3 regions of the Mesorhizobium sp. CA6 genome follow, and region 3 is predicted to be linked to each of the others. Evidence: predicted binding sites of a transcription regulator. Region 3 holds the regulator's gene; each other region holds the start of a gene.
The links. Region 3 encodes PhoB, which activates phosphate uptake and scavenging genes when phosphate is short. Its sites were predicted from a motif close to TGTCATNNANCTGTCAT; they were not measured.
Positions count from the first base shown of each region.

Region 1: LB526_RS24355 (PhoX family protein) is a predicted target of PhoB. The motif match lies at 5,011-5,027, and genes of this name have one in related genera.
Region 2: LB526_RS20805 (DUF1045 domain-containing protein) is a predicted target of PhoB. The motif match lies at 2,519-2,535, and genes of this name have one in related genera.

Region 1 covers NZ_JAIUHI010000018.1:82,083-89,995, reverse strand. The annotation lists gene LB526_RS24385 (ATP/GTP-binding protein) at 1-458, shown strand, start outside; gene LB526_RS24380 (DMT family transporter) at 629-1,555, shown strand; gene LB526_RS24375 (SulP family inorganic anion transporter) at 1,565-3,286, opposite strand; gene LB526_RS24370 (helix-turn-helix domain-containing protein) at 3,420-3,689, opposite strand; gene LB526_RS24365 (phosphatase PAP2 family protein) at 3,780-4,481, opposite strand; gene LB526_RS24360 (hypothetical protein) at 4,500-4,838, opposite strand; gene LB526_RS24355 (PhoX family protein) at 5,091-7,088, shown strand; gene LB526_RS24350 (GNAT family N-acetyltransferase) at 7,143-7,823, opposite strand; gene LB526_RS24345 (MarR family winged helix-turn-helix transcriptional regulator) at 7,820-7,913, opposite strand, start outside.
Region 2 covers NZ_JAIUHI010000014.1:452-8,364, forward strand. The annotation lists gene phnN (phosphonate metabolism protein/1,5-bisphosphokinase (PRPP-forming) PhnN) at 1-414, opposite strand, end outside; gene LB526_RS20800 (alpha-D-ribose 1-methylphosphonate 5-triphosphate diphosphatase) at 411-1,550, opposite strand; gene LB526_RS20805 (DUF1045 domain-containing protein) at 1,673-2,380, opposite strand; gene iolB (5-deoxy-glucuronate isomerase) at 2,626-3,438, opposite strand; gene LB526_RS20815 (DUF3329 domain-containing protein) at 3,816-4,028, opposite strand; gene iolE (myo-inosose-2 dehydratase) at 4,093-5,007, opposite strand; gene iolD (3D-(3,5/4)-trihydroxycyclohexane-1,2-dione acylhydrolase (decyclizing)) at 5,043-6,887, opposite strand; gene LB526_RS20830 (bifunctional 5-dehydro-2-deoxygluconokinase/5-dehydro-2-deoxyphosphogluconate aldolase) at 6,920-7,913, opposite strand, start outside.
Region 3 covers NZ_JAIUHI010000007.1:14,964-22,876, forward strand. The annotation lists gene LB526_RS12090 (sugar ABC transporter permease) at 1-156, opposite strand, end outside; gene LB526_RS12095 (hypothetical protein) at 200-352, opposite strand; gene xylF (D-xylose ABC transporter substrate-binding protein) at 405-1,445, opposite strand; gene LB526_RS12105 (ROK family protein) at 1,714-2,955, shown strand; gene phoB (phosphate regulon transcriptional regulator PhoB) at 3,289-3,978, opposite strand; gene phoU (phosphate signaling complex protein PhoU) at 3,995-4,702, opposite strand; gene pstB (phosphate ABC transporter ATP-binding protein PstB) at 4,723-5,526, opposite strand; gene pstA (phosphate ABC transporter permease PstA) at 5,523-6,374, opposite strand; gene pstC (phosphate ABC transporter permease subunit PstC) at 6,378-7,364, opposite strand; gene pstS (phosphate ABC transporter substrate-binding protein PstS) at 7,429-7,913, opposite strand, start outside.

The DNA of each region.
Region 1 (7,913 bases), on a different contig from region 3:
AGGTCTATGTCAGCGACATGCTGGCCGACACGATCTACCGCATCGACGGCGACAGGCCGGAGCTGTTCGTCAAGGATGCGCTGCTCGCCTCGCCGAATGGCGTGTTCGCCGATGGCGGCAGGCTGATCGCCGCGTCCTGGGGCAAGGGCATCAACAGGACCGATTTCAGCACCGCCGAGCCCGGCGGCCTGCTGTCGGTCGACCTTGCCACGAAGAAGATCACGCCGCTGCCCGGGGCCCAAAAATTCGCCGATCTCGACGGCGTCATCGCCATTGGCGACACCATCTACGCCACCGCCTACATGACCGGCACGCTCTACAGCTACAAGCCCGGCGGCGCGCCGACGGTGGTAGCGCAGTTCAAGCCGGGCAGCGCCGATATCGGCACGGACGGCAAGGCGGCCATCTATGTGCCGTTGATGGGCGAGGGCAAGGTCGCGGCGCTGTCCCTGGATTGAGCATGTCGCGGCGGAGAAGCATTGCAACGCCGGCGGGACAGCGTTTCGCATCTCGGCACTCAGCGATGAGGCGAGCTTTTCGCCTCGCCGCTCGATATTGGACCGCCATGTCGGTGCGGCTGCCATCTGGTTTCGCCACCCGCTCCGGACTATTCGGCGGCAACCCTCATGTGAGCAAAGCCGTGAACACATCCAGCCTGAACGGCGCCGTTTCACCGACGATCCCGGTGCTCGCCTGCGCGCTGGCGATCTTCCTGCTGTCGGGCATGGATGCGGCGATGAAGTCGCTGGTCATCGCGGTCGGCGTCTACAATACGGTGCTATGGCGCAGCATGGTCGCGATCGTGGTCGCGGGCGCGGCCTGGTCGACGGGGCCACGCTCGAAACCGACCCTCCCGGTGCTCGGTCTGCATGCGCTGCGCGCGGTCATTGTCGGCATCGTCCTAGTCTCGTTCTTCTGGGGTCTCGCCAGGCTGCCGCTCGCCGAGGCCATAGGCCTGAGCTTCGTCGCGCCGTTGTTTGCGCTTTTCCTCGCCGCATTGCTGCTGGGCGAGCGCATAAGGCGGCAGGCGGTGTGGGCGTCGCTGGCCGGCATCGCGGGCGTCTTGATCATACTGGCCGGCCAGTTCGGGCAGGCAGGCCATTCGCAGGATGCGCTTTTGGGCACGGTCGCCGTGCTCGTATCGACGGTCTTCTACGGCTACAATCTGATCCTCGCCCGGCGACAGGCGCTTCTGGCCAAGCCGGTCGAGATCATGCTGTTCCAGAATATCTTCGTCGGGATCATCCTTGGTTGCGCAGCGCCTTGGCTTGCCGTCGCTCTGCCGAGAGAACTTTGGCTCCCCTTGGCAGGCGTGACAATGCTGTCGCTCGCCGGCCAATTCCTGATGAGTTGGTCCTACGCCCGTGCCGAAGCGCAATATCTCATCCCGACAGAATACTCGGCCTTCATCTGGGCGATCGCGCTTGGCTGGTTCTTCTTCGGTGAGAAGGTGGCCTGGACCACGCTGGCGGGCGCATGTCTCATCGTCGCCGGCTGCCTGATCGCCGCACGAGCCAGCCCCAAGCTTGCCGAGCCGATCGAAGCGACGGTTTGAGCAGGGCGCCTACGCCGTCTCCGCTTTTCCGCCCAGTTGCGCCCGCGCGTCACGGATCGAGGCTGCATAGGTCACCAGCGGCCGCTTGACGCCATGGCTTATCAGGGTGCGCCTGACTTGCGACGAGGCGCCCGCGATGATGAAGCGTCCTCCGGCGCGCCTTGCGTTGTTCGCGGTGCTTTCGATGACGTTTGCCGCGGTCGAATCGAGGAAGGGCACCGCCGAGCAATCGAGGATGAAGTTCCTGCGCTGGTCGGCGATACGGTCCAGCACGGTCGCGATCGTTGCCGCAGCGCCGAAGAAGAACGCCCCCGATATGCGATAGATGACAGTATCAGGATCGGTGGCGGCGGCGAGGTCATAGGCAACGCGCCCGCCATTTGCGTCGTCGGCGCGGTCCTCCATCACCGGCGGGACATGCGCCTCCACCTCGACCGAACGCGCCATCCGCCCGATGAACAGCAGAGCGCCCAGCGCAAAGCCGATCACGATGCCGGTGGTGAGGTCGCGGAAGATGACAAGTCCGAAAGTGACCAGAAGCACCAGGGCGTCGCCCCAGGACGATCGGATCAGCGCCAGGAAGGCGGGCTTCTCCACCATGTTCCAGGCCACCGTGGCCAGCACCCCGGCGAGCGCCGCCAGCGGGATGTAGCTGGCAAGCGGCGCAGCCACCAGCATGAACAGCAGCAGGAAGGCGGAATGGAATATTCCCGACAACGGTCCATGCGCGCCCGCGCGGATGTTGGTCGCCGTGCGCGCGATCAGTCCAGTCACGCAGATCCCGCCGAACAGCGCCGAGCCGATATTGGCGATGCCCTGTGCCACCAGTTCGCAGTTGGAGCGGTGCCGTCGTCCGGTCATACCGTCCGCGACCACGGCGGAAAGCAGCGATTCGATTGCTCCGAGCAGAGCGAAGGAAATTGCGTCGGGCACCACGGAGACGAGCTTCTGCGCATCCAGCGCCGGAAGAGCCGGATCCGGTAACATCCGCGGAATGCCGCCGAATTGCGTTCCGATCGTCTCTACGGGAAGACCGAGAAGCGTCGTCGCCAGCGAGGCCGCAGTCACCGCGATCAGGAGGCCCGGCCACGAAGGGCGCCAGCGCTTCATGGCCACGATGATCCCTATCGTCAGCGCGGCGAGCGCAATGGCCGCCGGATTTGCCGTTCGGGCCGCCTTGCCGAGCGCGATAAGCCGCGGCAGCAGGTCGCCTGGCTCCTTGCCTGGCAGCGTCAGGCCGAACAGGTCGTGCAACTGGCTGGACAGGATGATGATGGCGATGCCCGCAGTGAAACCCACCGTCACCGGATAGGGAATGAACTTCACATAGGCGCCGAGCCTGAGATAGCCGGCCGCGAGCAGGAAGACGCCGGCCATGAGCATTGCCAGGATCAGTCCGTCGACACCGTGCCGGTCGACCGTCGAGGCCACGACCACGATGAAGGCGCCGGCGGGCCCGCCGATCTGGAAACGGCTGCCGCCAAGCGTGCCGACGATGAAACCGCCGATGATCGCCGTAAACAGTCCGCGCTCGGGCTCCACATGCGAGGCGATCGCGATCGCCATCGACAGCGGCAACGCCACGATGGCGACTGTCAGGCCGGCGATCACATCCGCCCTCAGCTGCTTGAGGTGGTAGCCCTCGCGCAGCACCGTCACCAGCTTTGGTGTGAACAGCTCGGCGAAGGTCGGCCGTGCTTGGTGGTGAATTGCCCGCCGCGCCTGATCCATGAACTGCTTCCGCTCCACAGGGCGGCGGGATCGTCGGCTGGACGTCGGCGGTCGCCGTCGCGATAAAACCGTTGCGACGCCGCATCGCTGCCCGAAAACCGGCAACGGTTCCCGAGACGGACACGGTTGCGGCTCAGCCCTGCGGGTTCTGCGCCACGGTGGCCTTGAGGCGCACGCCCCTGCCGCCGCGTTCGCTGGTCTGGTTCTCGCCGATCAATTCCACCCCGACCTCATCGAGGGCATGGATGACCTTCATCAGCGTGTCAACGACGCCTCGCACGACGCCCTCGCTCGCTTCCATACGCTGTATCGTCGGAAGCGAAACGCCGGCGCGCTCGGCAAGCGTTCGCTGGTCGATACCGGCCAACGCCCTTGCGGCGCGCATCTGCGCAGCAGTGATCATCGGCCAGAACCTTTGTCTGAGTCTGCGATATCAATGGATAATACAAGCATAGTGATGTTTCAAGCGTCATTTATGTAGATGGGACATCGGTTATTCGCTATCCTTGACGACTTTGCGTCGCTGCAGCAGCCGCGCCGCAAGCCAGCACAGCATGGCCCAGGCAAAACCTGCGCACCAGCCTGCAAGCACGTCGGAGGGCCAATGCACTCCGAGATAGACGCGGCTGGCGCCGACCAGCACGGTGGTGAGCACAGCAAAGCCGAGCACGAAGACCTTGGTCGTCCGGTCCGGCAGGAAGCGGGCCGCCAGCGAGCCTAGCGTCAGATAGGTCACGGCCGACAGCATGGCATGCCCGCTGGGGAATGAGAGCGAGGTCTCGGTGACGAGATGCGAGACGAGATCGGGCCGCGGCCGGTCGACCTCGAGCTTGAGCAGGCTGGAGAGCGCTTGCCCGCCGGCGACGGCCGCGAACATGAACAGGGCTGTCGAGGGCCTGCGGATCAGGAGCAGATAGGCGATCGTCGCCGTCGTGATCAGCGCCAGCACGGCCGTGCTGCCCAGCGCGGTGATGTCGCGCACCGCGCCCTCCAGCCAAAGCGGGCCGATCGGGCTATCCGGCTGCCCGGCGCGGCGGAAGGCGAGCAGGATCTCCGTATCGAAGGTATGCGGCGTCGTGGCGCGCGCCACCTCCATGAGTTCCACCAGGCCCCACAGCCCGCCGGCGATCACCAGCCCAGCCAGCAGCACCGGGAATTCCAACCTGTTGAGGAGCGCGTTGGCGGTCGATTTCATTCGAGCCCTCAGGTCCAGCTACAGCCGCTGCATATAGGGCCCGAGCGTGATCAGCGCGACCGCGGCGATCGCCAGCACCATGCCGATCGCCTGCAAGGCATTGAGCCGTTCGCCGAAGAAGGCGAGCGCCACGACATTGACCGCGACGAGCTGGATCACCGCCGATAGGCTGAACGATACCGACATGCCGAACTCGCGCACCAGTCTCAGCATGATCAGATTGCCGGCCGAGTAGAGCGCCAGCGTCAAAAGGAGCTTGGCCAAGCTCGGCGCCATCCCCCATTGCTTGGCCGCCGTCGCCGCCAGCAGGAATATCACGGTCGAAATGCCGAGCTGCGCCAGTCCCCAGAAACTCACCTTGCCGTCCCTTTTTTGAAGCGCCGTCGCCACGCCGGCCAGCCCTTGTTTCCGAAGCGGGCGATGCCGTCAAGCTGACCGCAGCGAAGCGCGGGCGCTCAAGGGACTGAAGCCGGGTGTCGCAAAAGCCGCCGCGAGCCGGCAAACAACTATTGCGGTTCTATCACGGCAGTGTCACGAAAATGTGATGGGCGCGCTTTAGGGGTCGAAAGGTCAAAATCCCCAGCCACTCAGAAGCCAGAGGACAAACTCATGACCGTGACCCCTGAGACCCGTTTCCGGACCAGCCAGCTCGAGGAAAATGACGGCCCGCCGGTCAACCCGACCGACAACAGCACCATGGGCGAGATCATCGCCGCGCGTTTCTCGCGCCGCGGCTTTCTCATGGGTTCGCTGGCCGTGTCGGCCATCGCCGCCACCGTCAGCCCGCTGGCGCTGATTGCGGCCGACGAGGCGCGCGCCGCTGAGGCTTCGGCCTTCAAGTTCGACGAGCTCGAAGCCGGCATCGACGACAAGCACCATGTCGCGCCCGGCTATGACGCCGACGTGCTGTTGCGCTGGGGCGATCCGCTGTTTGCCGATTCCCCCGACTTCGATCCGCTGAAGCAGTCGGCCGAAGCCCAGGCAAGACAGTTCGGCTACAACAACGACTATGTCGGCTATATTCCGATCGACGGCTCGGCCGAGCACGGCCTTTTGGTCGTCAACCACGAATACACCAACCCGCATCTGATGTTCCCCGGCATCGTCTCGGTCGTCGAGAAGGACGGCAAGAAGAAGGCCGAGGTGGCGCCGCTCTCGAAGGAGCAGGTCGATGTCGAGATGGCCGCGCATGGCGGCACCATCGTCGAGATCCGCAAGCAAGGCGGCAAATGGCAAGTGGTGCGCGACGGCAAGCTCAACCGCCGCATCATGTCGACCACCGAGATGGCGCTGTCCGGCCCGGTCGCCGGCCATGACCGCGTCAGGACCAATGCGGACCCGTCCGGCACCAAGGTCTTCGGCACGCTCAACAATTGCGCCGGCGGCGTCACGCCCTGGGGCACCTATGTGATGGCCGAGGAGAACATCCACGGCTATTTCTCGGGCGAATTGCCGGAGGGTCACAAGGAAGCCGCTAATTACAAGCGCCTCGGCATTCCGGAAGGCGCTTATGAGTGGGGCGCGCATTACGACCGCTTCAACCTTGCCAAGGAGCCGAACGAGCCCAATCGCTTCGGCTGGATCGTCGAGGTCGACGTCAACGATCCGAACTCGGTGCCTAGAAAGCGCACCGCCATGGGCCGCTTCAAGCATGAGGGTGCCGAGTCGATCGTCGCCAAGGACGGCCGCGTCGTTTTCTATCTCGGCGACGACGAGCGCTTCGACTATATCTACAAATTCGTCACCGCCGGCACGTTCAACCCCAATGACCGCGCCGCCAACATGAACCTGCTCGACGACGGCACGCTGCATGTCGCCAAATTCGCCGAGGACGGCTCGGTCGAATGGATGCCGATCGTTTTCGGTCAAGGCCCGCTGACGGCGGAGAACGGTTTTGCTTCCCAGGCCGACGTTCTCATCGAGACGCGCCGCGCCGCCGACCTGCTCGGCGCCACCAAGATGGACCGGCCGGAGGACATCCAGCCCAATGCCGGCAACGGCAAGGTCTATGTCATGCTGACCAACAATTCCAAGCGCAAGGCCGAGCAGGTCGACGCCGCCAATCCGCGCGCCGAGAACGCTTTCGGCCACATCATCGAGATCGTCGAGGACGGCGGCGATTTCGCCGCCACCAAGGGCAAATGGGAAGTGCTGTTGAAATGCGGCGATCCGTCCGTTGCCGATGTCGGCGCCACTTTCTCGACCGCGACCACCGCCCATGGCTGGTTCGGCATGCCGGACAATTGCGCCGTCGATTCCGCCGGGCGCCTGTGGGTCGCCACCGACGGCCAGGGCCCGAAGGCCACCGGCCGCACCGACGGCCTCTGGGCCGTCGATACCGAGGGTGCCGCGCGGGCAACGTCGAAACTGTTCTTCCGCGTGCCGATCGGCGCCGAAATGTGCGGTCCGCTGTTCGCGCCCGACGACCAGACGGCTTTCGTCGCCGTCCAGCACCCGGGCGACGGTGGCGAGGACTGGGAAGGGTTCGGCCGCCCGTCCTATTACGAGGACCCGTCGACCCGCTGGCCGGACTTCAAGCCGGACATGCCGGTGCGGCCGTCCGTCGTTGCGATTACGAAGCAGGGCGGCGGCAAGATCGCGGTGTGACCTCTTGTAGCTGAGACGTCGAGAGGGAGGATTTCGATCAAATCCTCCCTTTCGTCACTCCGCGCGTTGGACCATGGCCATGTTCATCTTGCTTCTCAAGCGGAAGCCGATGGACTCGTAAAGCCTGATCGCCGCAGCGTTGCTGTCATAGGCGTGCAGGTATGGAACCTCGCCGCGTGCCGCGATCCGGCCGGCGACGAACACCGACAGCAGGCGGGCAAGGCCGCCGCCGCGGAAATCCGGATGTGTGCACACGCCGCTGAGCTCGCTGTAGCCGGGCTGCTTCATGCGCTCGCCGGCCATCGCCGCCAGCCGGCCGTCGATCCTGATGCCCCAGAAATCGCCGAGGCTCAGCGCCTCCAGCGTGAAAGGGCCGGGCCTGGTAAGAGACGCGAGCGCCAGCATTTCCGCCGCGTCCCTTTTTGTCAGCTGCCGGATGCGCTCATCGGACGCCGATGGCATCGGCGCTTCGGCGATCATCTGCACCAGCGGCGCTGCCGAGATCACGGAGATTTCCGGCGGCAGGGCGATCTCATCCGCCTGAACCAGGATGGCTGTTTCGCCCGACGGGAGAAGCCCGGCCAGAGCTTGCAGGCTGTCCGCATCGTTGGCGGCAGTGGCAGCGAAAGGCACGATCGACGGACGATATCGCCTGGCAAGGTCGCCGCCTTCGGCGAAAGCCTGGTGCCGCGTGGCAAGCGCGCTCCAGATGGGGCGGTCGAGAACATGTTTCATGATGCGGCCAGCTTGGCGTTTTCGACGCGGCGATGGAGCGGTGTTGCGGCAAGACGATCCTCGATCGCCGCAAGCTGGCCGAGCAGCGGC
Region 2 (7,913 bases), on a different contig from region 3:
GGCGGTGATCTCGACCACGGCCAGGTTGGCGTAGCGTTCGCGCAGCGCCGGTATGACCGCGCGGGAGACATTCGCCACGGCTACATGACCATTGGCGACCGCCCAGTCGACATCGGCCGGCAGGCCATAGCGCAGGCCGTGCGCGTCCCAGCACAGCGAGAAGGCGCCGTCGGCCTCCGCCTCGGCAAAGGCGGCATCGGCCAGCGTGTCGTGGTCCTCGCTTGCCGTGTCGCTCGGCCTGGTGATGACACGGCGCACGAATTCCAGCCGCGTCTCCCCGGCAAAGCGCGCCTTGGCGTAGCCGATCAGCGTGTCCTTGCCGGCGCCGCTCGGCCCCACCACCGCGACGAAGACGCCGTTGCGGATCGGCAGGCTGTCGGCCAGCTCGCGCTCGATGAGGGCCGAGACCATCATGCGACCCGGCTGCCCTGACGCCACACGGTGCGAACGACCGGCACATGGTCGTCCACGCGCACCCGCACCAGGTCGGCACGGCGGCCGGGCTCGATGACGCCGCGGTCGGCGAGGCCGATCGCTTCGGCCGGGTTCTTCGAGACCATCGCGACCGCCTGCGGTAGCGAGATGCCCTCGACGACATCGCCGAGGAAGAAGGCCGACTGGATCAGGCTGAAGGGGATGTAGTCGGATGAAAGGATGTCCAGCAGGCCGTCGGCGGCAAGCGTGCGCGCCGAGACATTGCCGGAATGCGAGGCGCCGCGCATGACGTTCGGCGCGCCCATCAGCACCCCGAGGCCCGCGGCTTTCGAGGCCTTGGCCGCCTCTTCTGTCGTCGGGAACTCGGCGACGCGCACGCCCTGCTCGATCGCCTCGTCGACATGGCCGGCGGTCGCGTCGTCATGGCTCGCCAGCACGATGCCGCGCTCCTGGCAGGCGGCCGAGATGAAGACGCGGTTCGGACCGGAATTGCGGGCCGATTCGGCCATCCGCTTCTCGCAGAATTTCTGGAAGTCGCGGTCCGTCAGCTTCAGCTTGCGCTGGTAGTAATAGGCATAGGTCTCGAGGTTGACGAACTGGCGCTGTCCGGGCGCATGGTCCATCAGCGAGGCGAGCTTAACCCGCTCGTCGGTCTCGAAATTGGCGAAAGCCTCGAGGCAGTCCGGCGCCGAGACCTCGCAACGCAGGTGGATGAAATGGTCGGCCCTGAGCCGATCCTGGCGCACGCTGTCCTCGATGGCGTCGGCCAGCTTGCGAACGTCGTCGGATTTCAGGTCGGCATCCTCGTCCATGCCGACGCGCAGGGCGTCGAGCACCGTGGTGATGCCGGCGGTCGCGACCTGGGCGTCATGGGCAAGCACGGCGGCGATCGGGTTCCAGCGCACTTTCGGGCGCGGCGCGTAATGACCTTCGAGGTGATCGGTGTGCAGCTCGACGAGACCCGGGATGATGTAATCGCCGCCCATGTCCTCGCCGGCGCGGACGGCACCGGGCTCGACGGCGGCAATCAGGCCGTCGCGCAACAACAGCGAGCCCTTGACGATTTCGTCGGGCAACACGATGCGGGCATTGGTGAGAACGGTTTCGGCGGTCATCTCGGGCGGTCCTATCTCAAGCAGTCGTTTCAGAGCAATTCCAGGAAAAGTGCTTTGCGGTTTTCCGTCCGGAATTGCGTAAACAAAAAGATAGGGCGGTTCAGCGTTTCCGCGGATCCGTCCTATGCGGTCTTGCGGGCGGGGCTGCGGCCAAGCGCATGATGGGAAAGCACCATGAACGGGGCGCCGGGCTCGCTTTCGACGAACAATGTCAGCGCATCCACCGGCACGGGCTGCCGCAGCACGTCGGCGAACAGGCCGTCGATCGCTGCACGAAGACGTGGGCTTTCCTGTGGCCCGACCCGCCCCGACAGCGTCATGTGGAAGCGGAACGTGTCAAAGACGTAAGGATAGCCCCATTGGCAAAGGTTGCGAAACTCGTCCGGCTTCAGCGCATCGGGGCTGCGGCGCTCGATCTCGGCCTCGGTCAGCGGCGCGCGGAACGGATCGAAGGCGCGCACCACCTCGCCGGCGAAATCGTTGAGCGGCGCGAACTGCGCTTCCGGCACCAGCGCGAAAAAGCCGTCGATTTGGCCGACGACCAGACGCGGGATGATCACAGGCGGCGTCGCCTCGGCGAAAGCGTCGAGCGCGGCGCGCAGCGAGGCTTCCGTCTCGTCCGGCGCCAGCCGGAACGGCGCTTTCAGGGTCGCGTGGAATCCGTAGCGCCGGGCAGAGGCAGTATGGAAAGCGACTTCCGCGGCCGACAGATCGCCTACGGCCTCGACCGGCCGCGTCGCCGCGCCAAACGGGTCGCGGCCCAGCCAGTTGGCGGCAATGCGCGCCAGCTTCTCGTCCTGCCCCGGGGTGTAGTAGATCGCGTAGCGCATGGGCGTTCCTCGTCAAGCGCGCTGCGCGCCCCAAAGGAATATGCGACGCGCTTCAAGTCATTGTCTTGGCAAGTCGTGGCCCAAACGCCGGAGCGCTTGCGGCGACATGCACCGGAACCGCTGCCATAGGTGATTTCCATGACGGATTGACGAAGCTTTCGTGGGTTTTCGAAGGCAAGTCCAGCACGGAGCTCGTTAGCCGACGATTTTTCCGGGCTGGACCAACGGCTTTGCCGGCGTGTCGATCAGGCCTTCATCAGCCATTCATGCTCGGGCGCGTTGTGGAATTTCCACGTCCGCTTCGGTCCGGCCATGACGTTGAGGTAATAAAGATCGTAGCCGTGGCAGGCGGCGCAGGGATGATAGCCCTTGGGCACCAGCACGACGTCGCCGTCCTCGATCGCCATCGCCTCGTCCAGCTCGCGCACGCCGTTGCGGTCGGCATCGGTGTAGACGCGTTGGAAGGCAAAGCCCTGCGGCGGGTTGAGGCGGTGATAATAGGTCTCCTCGAGATAGGATTCGGCCGGCAGATTGTCCTGGTCGTGCTTGTGCGGCGGATAGCTCGACGTGTGGCCGCCGGGCGTGATCACCTCGACCACCAGCAGCGAATCAGCCGGCTTGCCCTCGGGCAGGATGTTGGTGACGTAGCGCGTGTTGGTGCCCTTGCCGCGCACCTCCTGGCCGAGATCGTCAGGTCCGATGACGCGCACCGGCAGACGGCCACCGAGGCCAGGCGCCGAGCAGACGGCGAGTTCCAGCTCGGTATCGGCGGTCACCGACCAGTCGGCGCCTTGCGGCACATAGACCGACCACGGCTTGCCTTCGAAGGGCGACATGCGCTCGCCGAGCAGGCCGAGATCCTTGCCGCCGGCCGATGCCTTGCCCTTTCCGGTGACGAACACCAGGCAGACCTCGCGCTCGCCGGTTTTGCCGGACACCGTCTCGCCCGGACGAAGCCGATGCAGGTCGAAACCGACATAGGTCCAGCCGGCGCTTTGCGGCGTGACATGAGCGACATGGCCGTGGCCCTTGTCGGCCTTGACGAGCAGTTTCGACATTTTTGTCTCTCCTATTCCGTTGGCCTTCGTTGGTTGCGGATCAAAGATCTTGCCGGCTGACAGAACCAGCACAACCTTCGAGATTGGCCGAGGCCTCCAAACTTCGTCATTCTAGGGCGAAGCAGGAGCGCAGCGACGTAGCGGAGACCCTAGAATCCATGCCGTTACCTCAATCGAAGGGCGCTGCGGAGCAGAATTCTGTACCGCAGCGGCTGCTTCGAAGTCACGGAATGGATCCTAGGGTCTGCGCTACGTCGCTGCGCTCCTTGCTGCGCCCTAGGATGACGAAGCGAGGGGCGTTTCGGCTAATCGCCAACGCATGCGATCCGCCATGCACGCAGTATCCGATCCGTAGACGCTTCTGAGCCATGAATTAGTCACTCCTTCGGTCCGGGTTCGGCCTTGTTCTCCTCAATCGGCTTATAGAGATAGAAAAACTGCCACACCGCATAGCCGGCGAAGCCCAGCGCGATGACGCCCCAGAACGGCGTGCCGGACGCGAATTCGATCACCGACCAGACCAGGCAGACCGCGACGACCGCGATACGGCGCCACAGCGGCCGGAAGAAGGGATGCTCATAGTCTTTCATCGCGCCAATCCAGGATTTGCCCAAAGCACAACGGATAAACCGGGCGCCCCGACTAATCCACTGCTCAGGCCGGAAAACCCTGCGTCTCGACCGTATAGCCGGCGGCCGTCATCACCCGCATAAGTTCCTTGTGGCCGACCTGGGCCATCTTGAGCGGCGGGTTCTTCTTCGGATCCTGCTCGGCCTCGACCACGAACCAGCCTTCATAGCCATGATCGGCGAAACGCTGGACAATCGCCCCGAAGTCGAGTGAGCCGTCGCCCGGCACGGTGAAGGCGCCGAGCGCCACGGCGTCGAGGAAGGACTGTTTCGTGCGGTCGAGCCTGTCGATCACGCCCATGCGAACATCCTTCACATGGACGTGGTTGATGCGCTTGTGGTGATTGTCAATGGCGCGCAGCACGTCGCCGCCGGCAAAGGCGAGATGGCCGGCATCGAGCAGCAGCGGAATGCCTTCGCCGGAGTTGCGCATGAAGGCGTCGAGCTCCGGTTCGGTCTCGACCACCGCCGCCATGTGGTGATGGTAGGAGAGCGGCATGCCTTGCTCAGCGCACCACTCGCCGAACTCGGTGACGCGCCGGCCATAAGCCTTCATCTCGTCGGCGGAAAGTTTCGGCTTGGTGGCCAGAGGCTTGGAGCGGTCGCCCTGGATGGACCGGCCGACCTCGCCATAGACGATGCAGGGCGCATCGACCGCCTTGAACAGGTCGATCATCGGCTGGATGCGGTCCTTGTTCCGGGAGATGTCCTCGTTGACAAGCGTGCCTGAGAACCAGCCGCCGCAAAGCGTGACGTCGGCCTCCTTCAGGATCGGCAGCATCACCTTCGGATCATTGGGGAAGCGGCGGCCCATCTCCATACCGGTGAAGCCGGCCGAGCGCGACTGGCGCAGGCATTCTTCCAGCGACACGTCATCGCTCAATTCCACGAGATCGTCATTCCACCATGCGATGGGGGACATGCCCAGTTTGGCTTTCAAGTCGTCACTCCAATGTCGGTTCGTTGCGAGCCGGTTCAGCCCTTACGGCTGCCCACAGCTTCCTCATATTTCTTGCGCGCGGCGTTGACTTCGCGTCGCGACGAGACTTCCGGCACGGCGACGTCCCACCAATGGCCGCCGGCCTCGGTCGACACCAGCGGATCGGTGTCGATCACCAGCACCGTCGTCCTGTCATTCTTCTTCGCCTTGGCCAGTGCCGTCTCCAGCTCGGCGATCGACGCTACCTTCTCGGCCACGGCACCTAAGCTTGCCGCGTGCGCGGCGAAGTCGACGTCAGGCATCACCTCGTGGCGGGCGTCCTTCAAGAGGTTGTTGAAGTTGGCGCCGCCGGTCGCCATCTGCAGCCGGTTGATGCAGCCATAGCCGCGATTGTCGAGCAAAACGATGGTGAGCTTCAGGCCAAGCATCACCGAAGTGGCGATCTCGGAATTGAGCATCAGATAGGAGCCGTCGCCGACCATGACGACGACCTCCTGGTCGGGCTTCGCCATCTTGACGCCGAGCCCGCCGGCGATCTCGTAGCCCATGGTCGAGAAGCCGTATTCGGCATGGTAGGAGCCCGGCGCGCCGGCCTGCCAGAGCTTGTGCAATTCGCCGGGCAGACCGCCCGCGGCATGCAGCATCGTGACGCCCGAGCCCATGGCGCGCTGCACGGCGCCGATCACTTGCGCATCGGACGGATAGGCGGCGTTGGTCGAGGCCGTCACCTTGGCGGCGGCGGCCTGCCACTCCGTCTTGCCCTTCAATGCATTGTCGGTCCACGCGGCCGGCGCCTTCCAGCCCTTCAGCGCGGCGGACAGCTCGGCAAGGCCCTCGGCCGCGTCGGCGACCAGCGGCAGCGCCCAATGCTTGCCGGCGTCGAAACCTTGCGTGTTCAGGCCGATGATGGTGCGGCCGGCATTCTTGAACAGCGCCCAGGAGCCGGTGGTGAAATCCTGCAGCCTGGTGCCGACCGCAAGCACGACATCGGCCTCTTCCGCCAGCCGGTTGGCGGCCGACGTGCCGGTGACGCCAACGGCGGCCATGTTGAGCGGATGGTTGTCGGGCAACGAGGATTTGCCGCCCTGTGTCTCGCAGACCGGAATGCCAGCGCCCTGCGCCAGCTTGGCGAGCTCGTCCGAAGCCTGCGAATACAGCACCCCGCCGCCCGCGATCACCAGCGGCTTCTTGGCGCCCTTCAGCGCCGCGACGGCTGCCGCCAGCTCGTTGCGGTCCGGGCGCAGCCGGCGCGGTGTCCAGACACGCTCGGCGAACAGGCTTTCGGGATAATCATAGGCCTCCGCCTGCACGTCCTGGCAGAGCGACAGCGTCACCGGGCCGCATTCGGCCGGATCGGTCAGCACCTGCATGGCGCGACTCAGTGCCGGGATGATCTGCTCCGGCCGGGTGATGCGGTCGAAATAGCGCGATACGGGCCGGAAGCAGTCATTAACGCTCGCCGTGCCGTCGGAGAAATCCTCGGCCTGCTGCAGCACGGGGTCGGGCAGGCGGTTGGCGAAGACATCGCCGGGCAAAAACAGGACGGGCAACCGGTTCACATGCGCGAGCGCGGCCGCCGTCACCATGTTCAGCGCGCCGGGGCCGATCGAAGAGGTCGCGGCCATGAAGCGGCGGCGGAAGTTCGCCTTGCCGTAGGCAATCGCGGCATGCGCCATCGCCTGCTCGTTATGGGCGCGGAAAGTCGGCAGCTCGTCGCGGACCTGGTAGAGCGCCTCGCCGATGCCCGCGACATTGCCATGGCCGAAGATGGCCCAGACGCCGCCGAAGATCGGCACCTTCTTCCCGTCGATCTCGGTCATTTGCCCGCTGAGGAAGCGGGTCAGCGCCTGCGCCATCGTCAGGCGGATTGTCTTGCTCATGGTGTCTCCTCCGCAGTCCTTCAGCGGTCTTGTTATGCGGCCTTGCGGCCGCGCGCGGCAAGCCATGCCTCGGTCAACTGCTCGAAACGCGCGGCCATGTCGGCGATCGCCTCGTCATCCGACATCCTGCCGGCCAGCCATCGTTCGGCGGCGTTGACGAAGATGGTGCGGCCGACGGCAAAGCCCTTGACGATCGGCGCATTGGCGGTGGCGGCAAACGCCGCGACCAGCTCGTCCTGCGGCGCTTCCAGCCCGAGCAGCACCACGCCACGGCACCAAGGATCGTTCCTGACGATCACCTGTTCGATCTTCGCCCAGGCGCCTGCGGAAGCCTGCGGCTCGAGCTTCCACCAGTCCGGCTTGATGCCCAGCGCATAGAGCTCTTCAAGCGCGCGCGGAATGGTGGTGTCGTCGAGCTTGCCATGCTTGCCGGCGATGATCTCGACCAGCAGTTCGCGGCCGACCTTCCGCGCCGCCTCGAACAGCGCGCGCAGCTTCTGCTGCTGCTCGCTCTTCAGCGCTTCCGGGTCGTCCGGGTGATAGAAGCATAGGCATTTGATGCAATGGTCGACAGGCCATTCGGTGAGCTGCGAGCCGATATCCTGCGAAAACTCGAAACGCAGCGGCCGCGATCCCGGAAGCTCAACCGGGCGGCCGAGCCAGGCGAAGGGATGGCGGGCGAATTCGAACATGGCGTCGCGGCCATATTTCTCGTCGATCAGCATGCCATAACCGTCGCGGCCCGCGGCGACCTTTGCCGCCGCCTTGACGGTGAGCACCTTGAAATCGGGGATGCGCGCAACGTCGGCGCCAACCCTGGCCGCCACGTCTTCCAACTGGACGCGATGATCGCAGGCCAAAGCCATCAGCGAGGGGATGTCGCGCCGCCGCGTCGTTGCCCAGTGGACGTGGTTGATCGCCTCGTCCTTGCGCAGCGCCAGGTGTTTGCTGCCGTTCTTTAAAAAGAACTGCAGCTCCTCGAAGGTCGGGTATTCCGGCGCGCAGAGCAGGCGCGACACGGCGAAG
Region 3 (7,913 bases):
GGAAATCACATGCAGCCCGATCCAGATGAGGAGCAGCGCGCCGATCATGCCCAGCATGCGGGTGTCGAGCTCGGTCGCCTTCAGGAACCGGGCAACAGTGCCGAGTTCCGACGCGCGCGCGGTGTCCGCCGGTTGGGTAGACGTCGTGTCGGTCATGATTTCCTCCCACGGGCTTGCCGTCTGGCGCGGATGCCGGAACTCAGCTGGAAGCTATCCGCCTGAGGCAGAACGGCAAAATCTTTTGAAAACGCCGCGGCTTTTTTGAAAACGCCGCGGCTTTAAGGCAATCCCAGGAAAGTGCGTAGCGGTTTTCCGTCCGGGATTGCGGCAACAAAAACCAGGAGCGGTTCATTGAACCGCTCCTGGCCGCGGCGCAGGTGTTTTTGATCGAACGTCGGCAAGGCTCAGTTGCAGACCTGGACGCTGCCGGCGGGCACGCCCGCGCAGACCTCGTCCTTCTTGATCCAGCCGGCGTCGATGACGACGTTGAGGTTGTCCTTGGTGATCGCGACCGGCGTCAGGAACAGCGACTTGACGGTGTTGCCGCCGGGCGTCGTGAAGTCCTTGGCGCCGGCGATGTCGCCCATCTTCTTGCCGTCGGCGAGCTGCGAGGCGATCTCGGCGGCGTTCTTGCCGAGCTCGCGCGCGTCTTTCCACACCGACACGGTCTGCGTGCCGAGCGCGATGCGGTTGAGCGCCGCGTGGTCGCCGTCCTGGCCCGAGACCGGCACGGTGCCGGCCAGCCCCTGCGCCGTCAGCGCCGCGACAACGCCGCCGGCGGTGCCGTCATTGGCAGCCACGACCGCGTCGACCTTGTTGTCGTTGGCGGTCAGGAACTGCTCCATGTTCTTCTGCGCGTTGGCAGGCAGCCAGCCGTCCGTGTAGGCCTCGCCGACATTCTTGATCTTGCCGCTGTCGATGGCGTCCTTCAGGACTTCCATGGAGCCCGCGAACAGGAAGTCGGCGTTCGGATCGGAGCCCGAGCCCTTGATGAAGACATAGTTGCCTTCCGGCTTGGCCTTGAACACCTCGCGGGCCTGCATGCGCCCGACTTCCTTGTTGTCGAAGGTCAGGTAGAACACGTCCTTGTTCTCAATCAGGCGGTCATAGCCGACGACCGGGATTCCTTCATCGAGCGCCTTCTGCACCGCCGGGCCGATTGCCGAGGCATCCTGCGCCAGGATGATCAGCGCGTTGGCGCCCTGCGAGATCAGGCTTTCGACGTCGGTCAGCTGCTTGCCCGGATTGGACTGCGCGTCGGCCGAAATATACTTGTCGCCGGCGGCCTCGATGGCGGCCTTCATCGCTGCTTCGTCGGTCTTCCAGCGCTCTTCCTGGAAATTCGACCACGACACGCCGATCACCTTGTCCTTCGCCTCGGCGACAGACGCCAGCGTCAGCGACATGGCAACGCCCGCCAGAATGGCGGCTGCAAATTTCTTCATGATATCCTCCCTGCGCCCGTGCGGCGCGACCCAGACTGGCCCGAAGGCCGGCACAGAGGCTTTTTTTCGAGCCTCAAAAAAATAGTGGTCCAGCACAACAGCGCTGTCAACCGAGATTCTGATGGGTTTTGACGGGCTCAGGCATTTTTTTCGGTATCCGCAATAAATAATGACATGGCCCCTGGCTTCTGCCACAATCCCTAGCGTGTCAGCGACAGGCCATGGCATTATCACAAGGCCGCGATGACCGGGGAGGACGTGCGAAACGATGTCGGTCGGAATCCGCCACGACGATTTGCGCCGGCGCAACCGCGCCATGGTGATTTCGGCGGTACGCCGCGCCGGTCAGCCATCACGGACCGAAATTGCCGCCACCACCGGGCTCAGCCACTCGACCATTTCGGCGATCTCCGCCGACCTGATCCAGGAGGGCATTCTCACCGAAAGCAAGGCCAGCGAGCCGACGGCGTTGAAGCGCGGCCGGCCGCAGATCGGCCTGGCGCTGAACCCTGAAGCCGCCGCGGTGCTGACCGTGGTGTTGTCGCTGAACTTCCTGTCGGTCGCCGTGATCGATTATGCCGGTCAGGTTGTTGCCGAGGAGCAGCAGCGCCTGGACACGCTTGTCATGCCCCGCGACGAGCTGATCGGCGAATGCGTGGCGATCGTGCGGCGCCGGCTGCAGGATCCCGACCTCGACGTTGGCAGCGTCGCCCGCATCGCCATGGGCATTCAGGGCATCACCGATTCTAATGCACGCGCCATGCTCTGGTCGCCGATAACGCCGCTGACCGACATTCCTTTCGCCGACATCCTAGAGAAGGAGTTCGGCATCTCCGCCACCATGGAGAACGACTGCAACATGATGGCGGTGGCGCTGCAATGGCGCGACCCGGAGCGCTATCGTGACGACTTCATCGCCATCCTGTTGTCGCACGGCATCGGCATGGGTCTCGTGCTCAAAGGTGCGCTGTTCACCGGCACGCATTCCTCCGGCGGCGAGTTCGGCCACATGATCCACCGCCCGGGCGGGGCGCTTTGCCGCTGCGGCCGCCGCGGCTGCGTCGAGGCATATGCCGGCAATTACGCGATCTGGCGCAGCGCCATGAAAATGAGCGAGGACGCCGAGCCGGTCGACGTCGGCGACGCCGACATGCGGGCCCTTGCCGCGAAGGCGCGCGAGAGGGACGGCCCCGAACGGAAGGCTTACCGCCGGGCCGGCGAAGCGCTTGGTTTCAGTCTCGGCAGCCTGTTCGCCCTCATCGACCCGGCGCCCGTCGCAATGGTCGGCGTCAGCGCGGCCGCCTTCGACCTGATCGAGCCGGCGCTGCGCGAGGCGATCGCCCAGACGGCCGGCGGCCAGCACTCCGAATCGATCTCCTTCGACACCGAGCCGAACGAGTTGCCGCTGATCCGCGAAGGCTGCGCCATGCGCGCGCTGACCTTCGTCGACCAGGAGATTTTCGCGCCGGGAGGCCAGGCAAGAGCGGGGACGGGAAAGAACGTGGCCTGAGGCAGCCTTGAAGAGGTCCGGGGACAGCAGCAGACGCTTGAAATTAGCGAAGGGAAGGCCCCGCAGCTTCGTCATTCCAGGGCGGAGCAGGAGCGAAGCTCCGTCGCGGAGACCCTGGAATCCATGCCGCTACCTCACGCGTCGAGCGCAGCGGCACAGAATTCTGGACTGTCGCAACGCATCGACATCACGGAATGGATCCTCGGGTCTGCGCTGCGTCGCTGCGCTCCTTGCTCCGCCCGTGGATGACGAAGCACAAGCGTCTCGACTAATCGCCAATGCACGCGATCCGATGCTGGAGACAGAATCCGTCAGCGGCTCGGCGCCTTACTCCTAATCTTCCCTGATCGCGTAACCAGCCCCACGGATGGTGCGGATGACATCCGGCATGCGGCCGTTGTTGACCGCCTTGCGCAGGCGGCCGACATGGACGTCGACGGTGCGTTCGTCGATATAGATCGTCTCGCCCCACACATTGTCGAGCAGCTGGCTGCGCGAGAACACCCGGCCGGGATGACGCATCATGAATTCCAGCAGCCGGAACTCGGTCGGGCCGAGCCTGATCTCGCTCTTCTTGCGGTAGACACGGTGCGACTCGCGGTCGAGCACGATGTCGCCGACCTTGAGCACGCTGGACAGCACCTCCGGCTTGGCGCGGCGCAGCAGTGCCTTGACGCGCGCCATGAACTCCGGCGTCGAGAACGGCTTGACCAGATAGTCGTCGGCGCCGGTCGAAAGGCCGCGCACGCGGTCGCTTTCCTCGCCCCGCGCCGTCAGCATGATGATCGGCAGCCGCTCGGTCTCGGGCCGCATCCTGAGGCGCCGGCAGAGCTCGATGCCGGAAACCGCCGGCACCATCCAGTCGAGCACGAGCAGGTCGGGAACGTTTTCCTGAAGGCGGATTTCGGCCTCGTCGCCGCGGGTCACCACTTCGACCTGGTAACCCTCGGATTCGAGATTGTAGCGGAGCAGCACCCCAAGCGGCTCCTCGTCCTCCACCACCATGATGCGTGGCGCGATCATTGGCAGATACCCTTCGTCAGGCCGCCGGCGCCGACATTGTCGTCTCGTCCTGCTTGGGACGATTCGCGGGCAATTGCGTGCCGGTCAGCACATAATAGGCGTTCTCGGCAATGTTGGTCACATGGTCGCCGATGCGCTCGAGATTCTTGGCGCAGAACAGAAGATGCGTGCAGGCGGTGATGTTGCGCGGGTCTTCCATCATGTAGGTCAGGAGCTCCCGGAAGACGGATGTGTATTTGACGTCGATGCGCTCGTCGTCGTTGCGAAGCTTGGCCAGCGCCGTGGCGTCGCCCACCGTATATTCCTGGATCACGGCCTGGACCTGGATCAGCACCAGCTGCGCCATGGAATCGATCGAATGCGTGAGGTCGCGCGGCGCGGCGCTGACGCCGACCGAGCCGACGCGCTTGGCGATGTTCTTGGCGAGGTCGCCGATGCGCTCGAGGTCGCCCGCCATGCGGATCGAGCCGACCACGTTGCGCAGGTCGTCGGCCATCGGCTGGCGCTTGGCGATCAGCGTGATGGCACGGTCGTCGAGCTCGCGCTGGCGCGCGTCCATGATGGCATCGTCGGAAACGACGCGCTGCGCCATGGCATTGTCGGTCTCGAGCAGGGCCTTGGTCGAAGCGCCGACCATGGAGGCTGCGAGATCGCCCATGTCGTTGATGAGCCGGCTGATCTGCCTCAGATCCTCGTCGAAGGAAGCGACGGTATGTTCGGCCATGATGATGTCCTCGTATGAGCTCAGCCGAAGCGGCCGGTGATGTAGTCCTGCGTGCGCTTTTCGCGGGGCGAGGTGAAGATCTTCTCGGTCCGGTCGAACTCCACCAGCTCGCCCAGATACATGAACGCGGTCTGCCGCGACACGCGCGCCGCCTGCTGCATGTTGTGGGTGACGATGACGATCGTGTAGTCGGCCTGCAGCTCGTCGATCAGTTCCTCGATCTTGGCGGTCGACAGCGGATCGAGCGCCGAGGCCGGCTCGTCGAGCAGGATGACCTCGGGCTTCACCGCAACGGTACGGGCGATGCACAGGCGCTGCTGCTGGCCGCCCGAGAGGCTGAGGCCGCTGGCGTTGAGCTTGTCCTTGACCTCGTTCCAGAGTGCTGCGCGCTTCAGCGCCTGCTCGACGCGGCTGTCCATCTCGGCCTTGCTGATCTTCTCATAGAGCCTGACGCCGAAAGCGATGTTCTCGTAGATCGACATCGGGAACGGCGTCGGCTTCTGGAACACCATGCCGATCTTGGTGCGCAGCAGGTTGAGGTCCTGCGAGCGGTCGAGGATGTTCTTGCCGTCGAGCAGCACCTGGCCCTCGGCGCTCTGTTTCGGATAGAGCTCGTAGATGCGGTTGAGCACGCGCAGCAGCGTCGACTTCCCGCAGCCCGACGGGCCGATGAAGGCGGTCACGCTGCGCTCGGGCAGGGACAGGTTGATGTCCTTCAGCGCCTTCGACTGGCCATAGTAGAAATTGAGGTTCTTGACCTCGATCTTGGCCTTCTCGACGGTCGTATCGGCTGCGTTCAGGTCGGTGGACAACATCGGTTTCATCTGTCCTCTCTGCGTCCGGTTAGGCTGCGGGCGATGATGCTCAGCCCGAGAACCGTCAGGGTGATTATGAGTGCGCCCGTCCAGGCCAGTTGCTGCCATTCCTCGTAGGGGCTGAGAGCGAACTGGAAGATGGTTACCGGCAGGCTGGCCATCGGCGCATTGAGATTGCTCGACCAGAACTGGTTGTTGAGCGCGGTGAAGAGAAGCGGCGCCGTCTCGCCGGAGATGCGGGCGATCGCCAAAAGGATGCCGGTGACGATGCCGGAGAGCGCCGCGCGATAGGCAACCGAGCGGATCACTACCCAGCGCGGTGCTCCGATGGCGGTGCCTGCTTCGCGCAGCGCGTTGGGCACAAGGTTCAGCATGTCCTCGGTGGTGCGCACCACGACGGGGATCACCAGGATCGACAGCGCGACCGCGCCGGCAATCGCCGAGAAGTGCCCCATCGGCCGCACCATCAGCTCGTAGACGAACAGGCCGATGATGATGGAAGGCGCCGACAAGAGGATGTCGTTGATGAAGCGCACCACCGTCGTAAGCTTCGAGAAGCGTCCGTATTCGGCCATGTAGGTGCCGGCCAGCACGCCGATCGGCGTGCCGACGACGATACCGATGATCGTCATGACGATGCTGCCGTAGATGGCATTGAGCAGGCCGCCGGCATCGCCGGGCGGCGGCGTCATTTCCGTGAACACGGAGAGCGACACCCCGGAGAGCCCCTTGTAGAGCAGGGCGCCGAGAATCAGCGCCAGCCAGGCCAGCCCGATGCCCGCCGCGACGACGCACAGCGTCATCATCACGGCATTCTTGCGCTTGCGGCTTTGGTGAAGCGATGCGGCAGTCGACATCGGTCAGGCTCCCGTGCGGCTATCGATGCGCAGCAGCATGTAGCGTGCGAGCGCGAGGATGATGAAGGTGATGATGAACAGGATCAGGCCGAGCGACACCAGCGAGGATGTATAGAGGTTGCCGTCGGCTTCGGTGAATTCGTTGGCGATGGTCGCCGAGATCGTCGTGCCCGGCGCAAACAGCGAGGCGCTGATGCGGTGCGCGTTGCCGATGACGAAGGTGACGGCCATCGTCTCGCCGAGCGCGCGGCCGAGGCCGAGCATGACGCCGCCCATGATGCCGATGCGGGTATAGGGGATGGTCACGCGCCGGGTCACTTCCCAGGTCGTGCAGCCGATGCCGTAGGCCGATTCCTTCAGCACCGCCGGCACCGTGTCGAACACGTCCTTGGTGATCGAGGTGATGAAAGGCAGCACCATGATGGCGAGGATCAGCGACGAGGTCAGCAGGCCGATGCCGTAGGGCGGACCGGCAAACAGGCTGTCGAGGCCGGGGATGCCTTTGAACAGCCAGATGATGAAGGGCTGGACCGTCGTCTGCAGGAACGGCGCGAAGACGAACAGGCCCCAGATGCCGTAGATGATCGAGGGAATGCCGGCGAGCAGCTCGACGGCGATGCCAATCGGACGCCTGAGCGGGCGCGGACAAAGCTCGGTCAGGAAGACGGCGATGCCGATGCCGATCGGCACGGCGATAAGAATGGCGATGGCCGAGGTGACGATGGTGCCGTAGATGGGCGCGAGCGCGCCGAAATTCTCGGTGACCGGGTTCCAGGATTCGGTGGTCAGGAAGGAGAAGCCGAACTTCGACAGGGCCTCCCACGATCCGGCGACCAGCGAGATCGCGACCCCGCCGAGCAGAACGAGCACGAGGATGGCGGAAAGGCGCGTCGCCGTCCGGAAAACCATGTCGGTGACGGCGAAGCGGCGCACCGTCGCTTCTCTGGTCCGCAGGGCGGACGATGTCGCGGCTTCGGAAACGGCTGTCATTTAGCCCCTCGCATTTCGAAAGAGACAGGAGGGCGCCGTAGACGCCCTCCTTATTTTGCGGGAATTACATGCCGGAGTAGAGCGGCTTGCCGTTCGCGTCGACGATGTCCTTGCTCCACATTTCCTCGACGCTCTTCACGACCGCGTCGGGCATCGGAACATAGTCCAGGCCGGCGGCCAGCTCATCGCCCTTGGCATAGGACCAGGCGAAGAATTTGAGCGCTTCGGTCGTCGCCGCGGCGTCGTCGGGCTTCTTGTAGACGAGGATCCAGGTGGCGGAGGTCATCGGCCAGGATTCGGCGCCGGCCTGGTTGGCCAGGATGACGCCGTAGCCCGGCTGCGAGCTCCAGTCGGCATTGGCCGCAGCGGCCGAGAACGCGGCGGCGGTCGGCTCGACCTTCTTGCCGTCCTTGTTGATCAGGTCGGTGTAGGTCAGCTTGTTCTGCTTGGCATAGGCGTATTCGACATAGCCGATCGCGCCGCCGGTCTGCGACACGTTGTTGGCGACGCCTTCATTGCCCTTGGCGCCGATGCCCACCGGCCATTCAA